2 regions of the Bacillus cihuensis genome follow, and region 2 is predicted to be linked to the other one. Evidence: riboswitches for the same ligand, from Rfam matches in the RefSeq annotation. Region 2 holds a riboswitch; the other holds the start of a gene.

The links. Region 2 has a riboswitch for preQ1 ahead of queC (7-cyano-7-deazaguanine synthase QueC). Riboswitches for the same ligand answer to the same signal wherever they lie in the genome.
Positions count from the first base shown of each region.
Region 1: it holds a riboswitch for preQ1, as region 2 does, so the genes downstream of both, V179_RS0100430 (QueT transporter family protein) here and queC (7-cyano-7-deazaguanine synthase QueC) in region 2, are expected to answer to the same signal.

Region 1 covers NZ_AYSD01000010.1:84,569-92,383, reverse strand. The annotation lists gene V179_RS0100440 (YbaK/EbsC family protein) at 466-888, opposite strand; gene V179_RS0100435 (hypothetical protein) at 1,862-2,116, shown strand; PreQ1 riboswitch class I at 2,354-2,398, shown strand; gene V179_RS0100430 (QueT transporter family protein) at 2,405-2,890, shown strand; gene V179_RS0100420 (PAS domain-containing sensor histidine kinase) at 3,060-4,706, shown strand; gene V179_RS0100410 (hypothetical protein) at 5,264-5,476, shown strand; gene V179_RS31415 (SEC-C metal-binding domain-containing protein) at 5,721-6,215, opposite strand; gene V179_RS0100400 (toxic anion resistance protein) at 6,707-7,765, opposite strand; gene V179_RS0100395 (5-bromo-4-chloroindolyl phosphate hydrolysis family protein) at 7,762-7,815, opposite strand, start outside.
Region 2 covers NZ_AYSD01000010.1:608,590-616,404, forward strand. The annotation lists partial or broken gene V179_RS31475 (DUF6434 domain-containing protein) at 75-346, shown strand; gene V179_RS26920 (helix-turn-helix domain-containing protein) at 480-1,289, opposite strand; gene V179_RS0102685 (hypothetical protein) at 1,522-2,562, opposite strand; PreQ1 riboswitch class I at 2,782-2,825, shown strand; gene queC (7-cyano-7-deazaguanine synthase QueC) at 2,879-3,538, shown strand; gene queD (6-carboxytetrahydropterin synthase QueD) at 3,538-4,014, shown strand; gene queE (7-carboxy-7-deazaguanine synthase QueE) at 4,007-4,735, shown strand; gene V179_RS0102705 (VUT family protein) at 4,755-5,291, shown strand; gene V179_RS0102710 (hypothetical protein) at 5,750-6,121, shown strand; gene V179_RS26925 (hypothetical protein) at 6,265-6,564, shown strand; gene V179_RS0102725 (MarR family winged helix-turn-helix transcriptional regulator) at 7,132-7,569, shown strand; partial or broken gene V179_RS26930 (acrylyl-CoA reductase family protein) at 7,645-7,815, shown strand, end outside.

The DNA.
Region 1 (7,815 bases), 520 kb from region 2:
GATCATATAATAAAACGCTTTCATTATTAAATAATTATATAGCAAAAATTTCTCTCTATTAAATTCCTAACACATCCATAGTTCTTTTCTATCCGATAGAAACTACTGATAATATACAATAATCTCCTTATTCTATCCCAAATGATTTCACCATACAAAATTATTATTTAAGTTGTTACTACATTTATCAGTTTTTTGTCTGTCCTATCCGTGCTTCTCATTTTTAAGGCTTCTGAAAAGTAGCAGGATAAATAAAGCGATCCAAAAGAGTCTGAACACTTATACACAGTTCATTAAACAAGTAATTTGAGTATATTGTGGTACGGGCTCTGACTCTTTTGTTATGGTCCTCCTTTTAACAACTGATGGCGAATTTCATATAATCACAATAAAAGATCAATGGCTCATTAATTATGTCTTTTCTATTTTTGCAATGGCTTATTCAATGTGAATAAACCTATCAACTTATCCTTCCCCCCACCCTTTACAAACATCAACCCACTCCAATGCATTTGAATATTGAAATAATTCATCACATGTAAGTTCGATTGCTGAATTTGTGCTTCCACAAGCCGGGAACACCGTGTCAAATCGTTGCATCGAGATATCAAGAAAAACGTCTAGGTCACGCACTAGTCCAAAAGGACAGACACCACCGATTTCGTGACCAGTTTGCAAATATACTTCTTCTGGAGGGAGCATTCTTGCTTTGAATCCAAATAGGTTCTTGAATTTCTTATTATCAATCTTTGCATCACCTGCCGCTACAATTAAAAGCGCATTTTCCCCTTCTCCTCTAAACGATATCGTTTTAGCAATGCGAGCCGGAATAACCTGAATCGTTGCCGCTGCCTCATCTACTGTTGCGCTTGAAGTTGCGAATTCCATCACATCATCTTCACGATCATACTTTTTAAAATGAGCTCTTACCTTTTCAATTGCCAACCAAAATCATCCTTTCTGCTTCTAATTTATCATTTTAGGCGCGAAGACCCTCACTTCAATTTTGTGCAGGCCATAACAAAAAAATAAGTGGGAGATGTTCGCCTTTTTGTGTAGCGAAACATTTGCTCTTATGATAGAACGTTCCTGTAAGTTGTTCTTTGAAAGCTGAAGATATAAGGTTGTGACAAAAAAACATCTCTCATATAAAAATCTTCAACGTTCTAAGCGTCCCACGTCTTTCGAAATAGCGATAACCAGGCAAAGTAGAATGTCTGGGGGGAATTCAATTATTAGGATACACTCCTTACCCTAGTATAGCAACATGAATGAATGGCATTCTATACCTATCGTATTATTCCTAATACTCCTATTAGCGTATCCAACTATTATATAAATGAGTGCAAAACCCGAGCTACGTGGTTCGAAATCATCCCGAGATTAATATTGAGAAAGATTGAACAACTTTAATTTTTCTATTAAACTCTTGTTTAAGCCTGCACCATTTATGTATCCAGCCTTCAGTTGAATTAAATTCTACTTCACCATGGAAATACTCGTCTAAACTTCAATTTCATCACGAAGTTTTTCAGTTCGCAACTAAGCATGGAAAGATGCGCATCAAAAATTGTCCCTCCGATACTTTCAGATATGCAACTATACTTTTAATCATCCACTTTTTCCAATAAAAATAGAAGTGGATGAGTGAAAAAACCAATCGAGTGGATGGTCAAAAAGTTCAAAATTATATTATGATGGAAGAGTAGATCAACTTCCTCAATAATTTATCGAGAATCAAGCGTCCTGGTCCTCCCATTCAGATGTATATTTTTCATATACTTTTTTCAAAAGTAAGAATAAAGCCATAAAATAGTTGGCCCCAAAATCTACTTATCTTTTACTTTAGGAGTGAATATTAATGATTACATTCATGATCATCACTGTTATTTTGGTAGGTATCTTAGCACTTGTTGGAACGTTATTAATCGGGAAAGGTATTAGTACTCAACTAAAAGATTATGAAGAAAAAGAGGATACTATTAAAAACGAACTAAAGAGATCTCATGAATATGAAACTAGTTCACTGCGTGTAAACATTAAATCATTAACATGGATTTATGTAGGTTTGGCTCTAGTCTCATTTGTTGTTTGTCTTGGAATTTACTTTTACTAAATCATCGAAAACAAGTATGTTGGGTGGAGGAACCTTATCGTTTTTCCACCTTTTTTGTTTAAAGTAAAAGTGTTACTCCCCGCATAATTAAAATGCAATCTTTCAATCCATCCCGATTGTTCATTTCAAAACTAAAAGAATATAATCGATATATAATTGTGAAAATTCATCATAATTGAATTCATTTTTTTAACATATACGAAAGTATTTCACTATGGTACACTTATTAGACTTTCGTTATACGTGGTTCGCAACCATCCCACGATAAAAAACTAGGGAGAGATATGTATGAAAACAAAAACATTAGTAGTTAATGCGATTTTAGCTGCTTTGTATATTGCAGTGTCTTTTTTGATTCAACCATTTGGATTTACCAATATTCAATTTCGGGTTTCAGAAATGTTTAATCATCTAATCGTATTCAATAAGAAGTATTTTTACGGAATTGTACTAGGAGTCTTTTTAACGAATTTACTGTTTTCACCGATGGTGCCGTATGATTTAGTTTTCGGAGTCGGACAATCAGTGCTTTCGTTATTGATTACCATATTTGCTGGACGTTATATCAAAAACAAACTGGCGTTAATGATGGTGAATTCACTTGTGTTTACGTTCACAATGTTCATGATTGCTCTTGAGCTAAATCTTGCATTAGACTTCCCATTCCTATTCACATGGTTCACAACAGCTGTAGGTGAATTCGCAGTCATGCTCGTTGGAATTCCTGTGATTTATGCGATTCACAAACGTGTGCATTTTAATAAGTTGTTATAATTCTAAAAGGCCTCCAATCAACTGGGTGGCCCTTTTTACTTTTATCTCCCTTCTTTGGTAATATTATCATTTTTATTTCTTTCTTTTCCCCATCTCAATTCTCATATGGTAAAATTTATAGTTAAGAACACCCTTCCTAAGCTGAGCACCTAAAAAAAGGAGTGCGCCCATGCCAAAATTATTTGTATACATATACGTTATCTGCTGTTTATCCATTCTGCTTTTGATAGAGTGGTATCTTACGATTACTAATTTACCTTTTCATAAGTTGATGATCATCCAAAGAATCGAAGGGATTCTTTTCATTATTATTACAACTGTTATTCTCTATTTTTTTCTAAAAAAGAGAAAAAGCTATACATTGTTAAAAGAAGAGCAAGAACGGCTGCAAACCTTGATTCATTCCATGGCAGACTTCGTTAATTTCAAAGATGGCCAAGGTCGTTGGACCGAAGTTAATAAATTTGGCCTTGAACTATTTCAGCTGGAGCAAGTAAATTATAAAGGGAAAAAGGATAGTGAACTAGCTCAATATACTGATTTTTATAAAGAAGCACTAGAGTATTGCGAGACTTCAGATGAAGAAACATGGGTAAGTCGGCAAGTTACTCGGTGTGAAGAAATTATTCCAATGCCTGATGGGGATCACAAAACATTTGATACGATAAAAGTTCCTCTTTTTCATGAAGATGGTTCCAGAAGAGCATTTGTTGTAATTGGGAGAGATATAACAGAACGAGTGAAAGCTGAGCAGCATTTATTACAAAGCCAGCAACAATATAAATCGCTCTTCGATTATAATCCAGATCCTTTGCTTATGATGGATATTCATGGGATCATTTCAAATACTAATCCGCGCTTTAAGGGCATAACTTGTTGGGGCTTTGACGATATTATCGGTGTTTCAATCATGGATATATTAGCAAATTCGAATGATAAAGAATCATTTCAAAAGTCATTCACTGATGTCATTGAGACTAGAACAGGTATTACACATGGAGACATTAGCATTCTCACCAAACATGAAGAGGCCGTAATTCTTTATTTCACACTCGTTCCAATGCTAATAAATGACCAGATAGTCGGAGTCATTGGCTATGCACAAGACGTTACACTTATGCGTGAAACTGAAGAAATGCTGCGAAAAACAGAAAAATTATCGGTTGTTGGGGAGTTGGCTGCAAGTGTAGCTCACGAAGTCAGAAATCCACTTACTTCTTTAACAGGATTCGTACAACTCCTGAAATCCAATGAGATAGAATATCAGCATTACTACTCCATTATGTTAAGTGAGTTGGATCGAATTAACTTAATTGTCAGTGAACTGCTCGTCCTTGCCAAGCCACAGAAAATAAATTTTAGCGATCACAATATCGTGATGCTGATGAATGATGTCGTGACGTTACTTAAGCCTGAAGCGAACTTGAACGGAGCTTCCATTTCGATAAAAGAACATGAACCCATTCCGGCAATACGTTGCGAAGCAAACCAATTAAAGCAAGTATTCATTAATATTATTAAGAACTCAATTGAAGCGACTGCAACGTCAGTTTCCATCGAATTTTCTACGAAAAGTGATCAAGTTACTGTGAAAATCAAGGATAATGGACACGGGGTAGGAAAAGCAAGAATCCAACATCTTGGAGAGCCGTTTTATTCTTCGAAGGAAAAAGGAACGGGACTCGGATTGACAGTTAGTTCGAGGATCATCGAAACCCATCGTGGAAATATTTCCTTTGATAGTACGCTTGGTAGAGGTACTGAAGTGCTCCTAAGTTTACCAATCAATTGTCATTCACAACAAAGCACTGGCTAATGGGCCGGTGCTTTGCTTACCAAAATGCATTTTCCAGATACAACTAACTTCCACCTCTACATAATTCCTCGTCACATTCATGTCGAAATCCTTAATTACTTGTAGGGAAATCCCTTACAATATTTTCACGTCATAATACTGCCTTTTTCATAATCAGACGGTGATTTAAGAGGCATTTAATTAATCGATTAATTAATTCTATTTTGGCAGTACTTGTCGTTTAAAACAAGTTCTGAAGGTACAGCTCTTAAGTCAATTCGTACTGTTAAGTAATAGACGACTCGATTTGGTAAAAGGACAAGATTGGTTCTTTGAATACTTCTCACTTAGTAAGTAAACCAAACACTCATTCATGTAAAGGACCGATAGAGTAGTAACGCCTCATTTTTAATTCAACACCAAAGCCCATCACAATTTCACTTAATCCCCGCATATCCATTCCACTTTTGCTTTAGCTAATATTCCTTGTATGTTCAAGGATACAATACCCATTTTTTCAAATGAAAGGACCTAATTCTACAAACCATCATAGGCTATATGAAGTGAGGTGAGAGGAAATGATAAGGAAACGATTGGACAAAACAGAAACACAGGTTGAAGAGGCAGTGGACCAAAAAGATGCATCCTCGTCCAAAGATGACCATAACCAACTAGTTGACTTTTTAAAGGCTAACCCATATTTAAAACCACTCGTTCAGCAGATTAAAGAGAAAAGACAAACACTTCATTTCAAAAACAAACCTGCTGACAATCAAGAACACGACGAATAGCACACTTCAAAAAAGGGGGGCCTAAAGCAAAGATCAGCCCCCCACAACTAATACAGTATAAGATAGGTGTATGAAACACTACATACGGATTTTGAGTGCGAGGTCAGACCCTTTTGTGACAACTTCTTATTTGTATTTATTAAGAAAGCTTAAATCGCCATCAACTTGAAAAGGATTAATAAGCATGATAAATTCTTCTGAGAGATAGATTCTTAGCATGTCTATCATTTGAAGAATCTTCTACCTATGCAACTCCACAGCATTTTTTATATTTCTTTCCACTACCACAAGTACATGGATCGTTTCTTCCAATTACATTCTCATTTACAATTGGTTTTTTCGACTCTTTTGCTAAAATATTATGCCCTTCCAACTTCATTTGCGCATATCGTTGTTTAAATAGCTCGATAACTTCTGGACTATAGTTTAGAGCATCAGCTGCAACCTCATTTGCCTTCTGTTCTGGAAGATTTCGATCTTCAATAACTATTTCATCATTTTTAAATGATTTTCTCACACCAAAGTGTCGTCCCGTAGTCTCCGAATTTTCATCTTCTTCAACAAATTTCAAGTAAACATCGTCACAATGGCAAGCTGCATGCATGCAATAATAGTCATAAATCCAATATGTCTTCCCTTCGTAACTACTTTTCAACGCAATATTATCCTGTACCCCGAACACATCTATATACTTAATCGCTTTGCCATCTATTATCTCTGATGTATTAATTGTTCTCATGATTCACACATCCTCAAAAAGTATTTCATTGCCTTAGTATTGTATCGCCTATTTAACAATCAGTCACTTATTTATCTTCTAGCTATGGTGGATTTCATTAGTATTTCAAACTATATAAACAAGGAATCAACAATCTACGAACATTCTATAGTAAGCTTGTCGCTATAGAATTTATGTAAAGGCTGTTTTCACATACTTTGTTGCTTTTCAATCATTTTTACACTAATAACCCGGGTTGATTTCCGTTGCAGGTACTCGCTTTCCGCGGGCGGTCTCAGAAGCCTCCTCAGTGCTTTGCACTTGCGGGGTCTCCCTCAACACGCTTTTCTAAGCAGGAGTCTCGCACCTTCCACTACAATCAACATCTGTTCGAATTGGTTTCTTGCTAAAAACAACAATCTCTACGAAAAGAGCCTATGTAAAAAAGAGAAAGGCATTCGTGCACCTTTCCCTTACTCACATTATAAATCTCGACTTGTTTAAGTTTCACTTTATCTTTCCATCAGCTTTTGTTTTAACTCTGTTTCATTCGAACGAATCTTTTGCTCTACATGTTGGCGATTCGTACTGCCTTCAGCTTGAATTTCCAATGTTTCAGTAATTGTAGATTTTAAACTTTCTTGCGCATGCACAAGTTGCTCCAATTCTTTGTTTGCCACAAGTAAATTATCCGTTTTTTCAGCAACTCGCTTATGAGCATTTACCGCATAGTTTTGCCTCAAAACTGAGAGAGCAATCGACATTTGATTTTTCCAAAGCGGAATCGCCGTCATAATTGATGTTTGGATCTTTTCGACTAGTAATTGGTTTGTATGCTGGATAAGACGTATTTGCGGAGCACTTTGTAAAGTAATTTCTCTACTTATTTTTAAGTCATATACACGCTTTTCCAGTAAATCTGTAAAAGATAAGAGATCATCTAATTCCTGTTTTTTTAACGGATCCATTTCCATTTTTGCGATATGTTCCGCTTTTGGAATTGAATGGGCATGTAATTCTTCAAGCCTTGATTCTCCTGCAGCGATATAAATATTGAGCATATGAAAATATTCTTCATTACGCTCATATAATCGGTCAAGCATGACGATATCAGCCAGTAGAATGTTCTTGCTTCGATTCAATTTCACATGAATTCGATCAATTTGAGCACTTGCCTTTTGAAATCGAGACACCGTTTCTTGTGAAGATTTTGTTTTTTTTCTAAACCACCGTGCAAAGATAGAGCGGCGAACGGGCGCCAATTGATCAGGGTTCACTTCATTCAGCTTTCCAATTAGATCAGCTAATATTTCACCGACTTCTAAAATATCCTGCTTCTTTACTTGATCAAGCATTGTATTCGAGAAGGTAAGCAATTTAGATTGCGCCGGCATCCCAAAAGTGACTAGCGCCTGACGGTTATGCAATTGCAATTGCTCGGCAAGCTGTCTCGCCTTTTGTCTACTTTCTGCTGAAATTGTATCGATTAACTTCTTACCCTCACTCGGAAGTTCTGTAGTGAAAGGATGTTCGTCTATTTCTTGTCCGAGTGTTTTCTCATCTGCACTCATTTCCATTTCCTGCTTCCATTAATCAAACTCGATTCTTTTGTGTTCTTTAA
Region 2 (7,815 bases):
GGGAGCATTTTCTTAGGCTGTTTTCGTATAGTTTGTTGTAATTGTCTATTTAAATTGATAGGAACAATACAGTGATCAGTCCTAAGTTTCATTTTCCTACCTATATTCAAAATTATTTTAAAACAATGTAGGAAAAACATATCGTGATGTTGTAGATACTTGGGATGAAGAAGAACGAAAGAAAGACCCATCATATAAGAAAAAAATTGCTCCTCAATTTGAATATAATCAATTTATTCGTGACTTTTTCACTGACCCAGAAAGCCGTGAAGAAGCAATTGCAGCCTGGAACAACATCAAGAAACGCCCTGGAGATAATACATATACGGCAAATATACTTAGGTGACAAGCACCATCCAGAAATATGTAAATGATGACTCTTTAGATATAGTCGTGGAAACCAAACATGGTAACGTTTAATTGGGACTGTATTAGTATGAACATCAATAGATATAATGGGCATCTTTCCAATTAAACTACTAAACTAGCCACTCCAATTCTTCGTTTGTAGCTTCATCATCGAAATCAGGAAATACAGAGTCATAATATAATTGATCCAGCATATTGGACAATGTACCGTTATAATATCCAGCAAGATTATGGATTTTTTTTCGTTTTGTAGCCTGAAAGCACGTCTTAATAGCTGAAATGCCAATATGTAAAAGCTCTTCCTGCGTATAAACATTTTTTATGTAATGAGTTTGTGCGACATAGATGCCATAAAGTTTATCCACTAAAGGGCAGTCACTGACAAAATTATGAATCATTCCCTTAAATCGTTGATAAGCAGACGAATGACTGTCTTGATACGTATGATCTAATTCTTTATTTTTTTGCTTAAAAGGAATGCAGCTTTTTGGTGTGACATTTTCAGGCATCTCTTGTGTGACAATTTCTTCTTTAGTGGAAGAAAGATCAGTTTTCACAAGTTTTTCTTTCTGAATGAATTGAATCACAATCGCATTGGATGTTTGTTTCATATCTGTTGTCCGCTTCATTTCATATTGCCGAATGGCACCGAGCTGTTCTAATTTAAGGCAGACGCGAATTACTGTTCTCCTACTTTTTCCAATCATCTCCGCTATTTTCGTTTTACATAAAAAACTTACACCTGGATACACACAACTATATCTTGCAAGAAGGAGTAAGACTTCTGTTTCTGTTTTGGTTAATTCTAATGAATCTAAATGAAGCAAAATAGCCTCGTTTAATTCTTCTACCGACGCAAATGATGCTAGTTCCTGATACGTTTGGACACCTGCAATATATTCAATCTTTTTCTTCGCCATTCTAATCCCTCCCGTTATGCAGAGAATTCTGCTTGTCACTCTCTTTATAACTTCGGAATGGGGGAAAGTAGCATGGGGATAAAATTTATTTAATAATAATTAAATCTGAATGTCCCAAAAGAAGGGTCAGACCACGCAACAACTAAATACAACATAAGATAAGTGTATGGAACACTACTTACTGATTTAGAGTGTGAGGTCAGACCCTTATGAGACAAACTCTTTCCTAATTCTATTGAGCAGCTGGAGCAAATGTTTTGGCAATATGAGTCGTTACTGGATCATACTTATCTTGTTTATTTGTCGGGTAGGAGATGATAAATTTATTAAAAACTGTTGGGCCAAAGAAAAATTTTTCATAGAAAATTTGGCCATTTTCTTCATATGAAACTACATACCAATCATCTGTCAATTTTTGATAGGCAATTTGTCCTGAGATGCTATTTAATTCTTCCTGGTAATAGGTTTCGATTGTTTCTCCTTCGTTCACAATATTCGTATGACCGCCATAGGCAGTGACTTCAAATTCTGCATTATAGAACCTTGCTCCATCGCCATTAGTAGGTGGAGTATCCATTGTTAAATCGTCTGGATATTGCATTGAAAAACCAAAAAGGTCGTTTGCATATGAACGATACTTGAATGTTTTAGCTTTCTTTTTTTTGTTCTTCTTGCTGTTAGATTTTTCTTCGTTATGATCTGTGTCAGTTTGTTGCACTATAGGTTCATAGGTCGTTAAAGCTACTGTTACTTGTTCAGATAGTTTAGTCACTTCAGATTGATAGTCTGCTAGAATTTTGTTTGTTTCGATGTCTTTTTGTAAAAGCTGTATCTTTTCTTCAGCTAAATTATAGCTCTCTTTTGTGATCAGGCTTTTAACAAGGTCAAGGTTTTTTTGAAAAGAAGCTGTGATATTTTGATCTGAATGGACGAGGTTTCGAAGACTTTTCGCTTCTGACTGCAAGGTTTTTAATCCATTTCTATGATTAATGACAGCATTAAGCGAATCAATGGCAGTATCATATTGTTTTTGCTCATAGGCGCTCAGTGCGTTTTTCATTTGAGTCGATTGCTCAAAATAAGAGGAGGCATCTTCGTCTCTTTCTTTTTCTTTTAATGCTAGTTCAAACTGGATTGCAGCTTGATGATAATCCTTTTCTATCAAGCTTTCGATACCTTTATCCATTGCTTCTTGGTAATTGTCGTTTGAACAAGATGCAAGTAATAATAAACTGACAATGACAAGTGTTAGTACCTTGAATTTTGACTTCATATGTTCTCCATTCTATTATTTAATTCAACAACAAATCAAATTTTATCAAATGATTTAGGTTTTGTCTTAAATATCTGAGATGTTGAAAGTGTATGTAAAAACAGATAATGGAAAAAAGAGATCCAATATGTACCAATTTATGCATGTTTTATTTTTAGTTTGAAGAAATAATGATTTTAGTCTAAAATGAACTGATGTAAATATAAAATCCGTTTAATTACGGTAGAGGTTTCTAGCTACCCTCTCTAAAAAACTAAGGAAAACAGCACTGCTTTCTTAGTAGTGCTGTTTTTCTGCCGAAAAGGGGATTTTTTTAATGAAGCAAGAGAAAGCAGTAGTAGTTTTTAGTGGCGGTCAGGATAGTACGACATGCTTATTCTGGGCGATGAAGCAGTTTAAAGAAGTGGAGGCAGTTACGTTTGATTATAATCAGCGGCATCGGTTAGAGATAGACTGTGCTAAGCAGATTACAGACGAACTTGGCATTAAACATCATATTCTGGATATGTCGCTGCTTAATCAATTGGCGCCGAATGCATTAACGCGTGATGACATTGCCGTGAGTGATGGAGAAGAGGGGGAGCTTCCTTCCACCTTTGTTCCGGGGAGAAATTTGTTATTCTTATCTTTTGCTGGGGTGCTTGCTAGCCAAGTTGGTGCGAAGCATATTATTACGGGTGTGTGTGAAACAGACTTTAGCGGCTATCCGGACTGCAGAGATATTTTCATAAAATCATTGAATGTGACATTAAATCTATCGATGGATCAGCCATTTGTGATTCATACACCGCTTATGTGGATGAATAAGGCGGAGGCCTGGGGCATGGCGGATGAATTAGGTGCTTTGGACTTTGTTCGTAATAAGACACTAACTTGTTATAACGGAATCATGGCAGATGGTTGCGGGGATTGTCCAGCATGTAAATTACGTCGAAAAGGCCTCGATGACTACTTGAGTCAGAAGGTGAAGAATTGATGTATGGCTTTCGCGTAGTAGATAAATTGCAAAAGATCAATAAAGATATTAAAGCTGATCAATTAAAATATCATGCTAAACGAGTACTAGTTAGTAAAGAGTTTACATTCGATGCGGCTCACCATTTACATTGTTATGAAGGGAAATGCAAAAACCTTCATGGTCATACCTACCGGGTTATTTTTGGACTTAGTGGTTTTATCGATGATCGAGGCTTACTTATTGATTTTGGCGACATTAAAGAAATTTGGAAAAATGAGATTGAAATTTTTCTTGATCATAAATATTTAAACGAAACGTTGCCATTAATGAATACAACCGCTGAAAATATGGTTGTTTGGATTTATGAAAAAATGGCGGAAGCATTAAAAAATAGACAAAAACAATATGATGGAGCAAGGGTTGAATTTGTCCGTCTTTATGAAACGCCAACGAGCTATGCCGAGGCAAAAAGGGAGTGGATGGAACATGAGTAAAATTCCTGTTATGGAGATATTCGGACCAACCATTCAAGGAGAGGGCATGGTCATCGGTCAAAAGACGATGTTTGTCAGAACGGCGGGTTGTGATTATTCTTGCTCATGGTGTGACTCGTCTTTTACATGGGATGGAACCGGTAAACATCTCATTAAGCAAATGGAGCCAGACGAAATCTTGCAACAGTTAAGAGAACTTGGGGGAGACGGGTTTTCTCATGTGACCATTTCAGGTGGAAACCCGGCTCTGTTGAAGAATCTTGCAGGATTTGTCCAATTAATAAAGGAAGAGAACATGAAAACCTGTCTTGAAACGCAAGGGTCGAAGTGGCAAGATTGGATGCTTTTGATTGATGAGTTGACGATCTCACCTAAGCCACCTAGTTCAGGTATGATCACAAACTTTGACTCACTTGATATGATCCTCGATAAACTCATGTCAGACGATTTTTCAGGAAATGTCAGTTTGAAGGTCGTTGTATTCAATGAAGCTGATTTTAACTATGCAAAGGAAATTCATAGAAGATACCCTGGCATTCCTTTTTACATGCAGGTGGGGAATGATGATACGAAGACTGTAAATGACGCTGAGTTAATTACCCATTTGCTGAAAAAATACGCAGAGTTAATCGAGCAAGTGATACAAGATAAAGAGTTAAAAGAAGTTAAAGTACTCCCTCAACTTCATGCATTAGTATGGGGAAATAAACGAGGCGTGTAAGAAACGAGGAGAATAAATGATTAGAATTTTACTATATTTAATCGCCATTGTAACAGCCAATGTTGTGACGGCTTCTTTTGCCCCTTTATCTCTCGGTGTGTTTATTGTGCCAATGGGAACGCTATTTATTGGTGCAACTTTTATCCTAAGAGATTTGGTTCAAAATACATTTGGCAGAAAGAAAACCTATATAGCAATCGGAACAGCTTTAGCTCTTTCAGCGATCATGTCAAAATTGTTGGGAGACACATTATTAATCGTTCTTGCATCTGCTATTTCGTTTGTCATCTCAGAAACAACCGATACCGAAATTTACTCGAGATTGAAACTGCCGATGGCTTGGCGAGTTTTTTATAGTGGTTTAGTCGGTGGTTTCCTGGACTCTGCTATCTTTGTCATTATTGGCTTAAGCCCATTGGGTGCCAATTTCCTACCATGGGAAGCTGTACCTTTTGCGATTCTAGGTCAGGTAATTGTGAAGACGGTTATACAGAGCCTTGGTGCAATGGTCCTCCATCGCGTAATCATTTCGCGGAACCGAGTAGAGGTTGCTTGAGTAATTGCTAAAAACTCAGATACTGCTAATATGACATGAAAAGATAAAAAATTAGGAGTTAGAAGAGGCAGCTATTATCTAACTGGTATTTGATTTCATGATGAAGATGATCTTTATTTAGATTTTAAGAATAGCCCTAATTTTGGTCATATATAAGTGACCAAGATTTGGGCTATTATTTTTATGGTGAAAGGGCGTTTTACTTACTATGTCCACCATATATCGGTTCCAGCATAATAAAATAGGATAGAAAAAGGAACCAAAGCCAACCGGCACTGATTCCTTTTAGCAAAATGAAATATAGTGTTTACTACTAGGATTGCCATGAATAGATCGTTTGGTGATCTTCTTTAGTTATCTCTATCTTCATTGTTATTATCATTGCCTTATTTATTTTTTTCTACCTTATCATTTTCAAGAGAAGGTAGGCCTGATAAGTACCCAACATTTCCTGGATTTTGCGAACCGGCCATAAGATTGAAAGATTAAATAAAACACCAATAGAAATTGTTGATTTATTAAAAGAACAGGCTTTTCTTGTTTCAGCAGAAGACTTAGTAAACAACAATTATTATAATAAAAAAAGATTAATAGAGGCAGTGCATCAAATTCTTAATGCTTATCAAAGTGCATTTGAAAAAGTCCTCAAAGTAGATGAGTTTGAGAAAATTCTATATAGTAAAGAAAAAGAAATTGATAATTTAAAAGAAGAAGTAGGGTTTTACAAAAATAAGTATAAAGAAATGACAGTGCAGAGTACAACTATAAATGGTCGAGAAGAGCATGGATTGAAGGAAAACGTACTTGATATAGAGAAATATTACCAATAAAGACGAGAAAATCAAAATAGTGAAACAGAAAATGAATTAGCAGATCTATTTAAATAGATGCAGAATTAAGAGTTTATTATTACTTATGAATATCGTGACAAAATGTACCAACCAAAATCAGTGGATTTTCAGCCTTATAAATAATGAAGGAAGGAAAAGCAGCTTGGGATGCCTATCAATACTATAAAGATGGTTCTGTTGTAGAATGGACTGGAGATAAGGGTTCTAATTTACCTCATTCTATTACTTCAATTACTACCTCTGTTCCAAATAAAACAGAAGCAGCTACAGATCATAATGCAAATGATATAGCTGAAAAAACAACTGATACAAAAACAAAAGCAACTGATAATAAAACAACAAATACAGGAATGATTTTATCAATCATCGCGTTAGTTCTTTCTATCGTTGCTCTTGTTATGTCATTCATTAGAAGAAAATAAAAAATAGATAGAAATAAGAATAGGAAGTAACTAAACCAGCAAAACCCTGCTATTTATAGGTTTAGCTGGTTTTCTTATTTTTTAGGTTATACAGAGGCTTACACATTTAGTTAATATTCGAAAGTAAAAATGAGGGAATATTTTGAAGAAATTTATTGTTTTATTATTATGTTTATTTATTGCAATGGTCGGTTGCTCTAAAGAGAAAGTGTTGATTTAAAATAAAGTTCGATAATTTATAAAAAGATTGATTAAAAGTCCTGTATGATATGCAGGACTTTGTTGTTCTGCAATCGGGCCAAATTGTGGAACAACACCTTTAAAGAAAATTGGATATCTATATTAAAGTTTAGAAGAGATTGCGAAGGTTTGCATTTAAACTAACAAAGCAGATTAATGGAATGAGAAATAAACTATCAGGGAGAATAATTTAGAAGTGAATTATATTATGAAAAAGTTGTCCAGTACAAAAAATACCGTTTGGGGTGATGGCGATACCCCTTTTAATTATTTGACTCTTAATAAATTATATGTTAATTTGTATATGCAAATGAGAGGTGAAATCAAGTGAAAATAGATGATTCTATTTTATCTCTGTGTTTATTTTTTACATCGAATCGTTTTTCTCGTTATATGACGAAGATTGCAGAAGATGCTTTTGCAGAGACTAATCTGTCTCCTTCTTACATTTATCTCTTAATAGTGGTGTATCAATATCCTGGAATCACGCAAAAAGAACTTTGTGATAAATTGTCAATTGCACCTTCCACAAGTACAAGATTTATTAATAAACTCGAAAAACTCAACTTAGTTTATCGACGTTCAGAATGGAAAGAAACGCATATACATTTATCAGAAAAAGGTGTAGAGCTTTGTGAGAAAATGGATGAATGCTTTGATGAACTTCACAAACGGTATGCTTCTATTTTGGGAGAAGAAAAAAGTAATGAGCTTGCAAAAATCCTTTACGAATCAAGTGAAATAATAAAAAAAGAGAAATTCTAACTCTTTTTTTCACCAATCATTTGTATGTACAAATGATTTGCGATTATATCATGAAGAGAGGAGATGATTAAGAAAATGAATACTTTTCAAGCAATGGTGCTCGATAAAATTGGTGATCAAACTAAGCTAGAAATGAAACAATTGAGCATGGATGATTTACCAGACGGGGAAGTAACAATTCGCGTAGCTTATTCTAGTGTGAATTTTAAAGACGGTATAGTGTCCATCCGAAATCAGTTTGTAGAG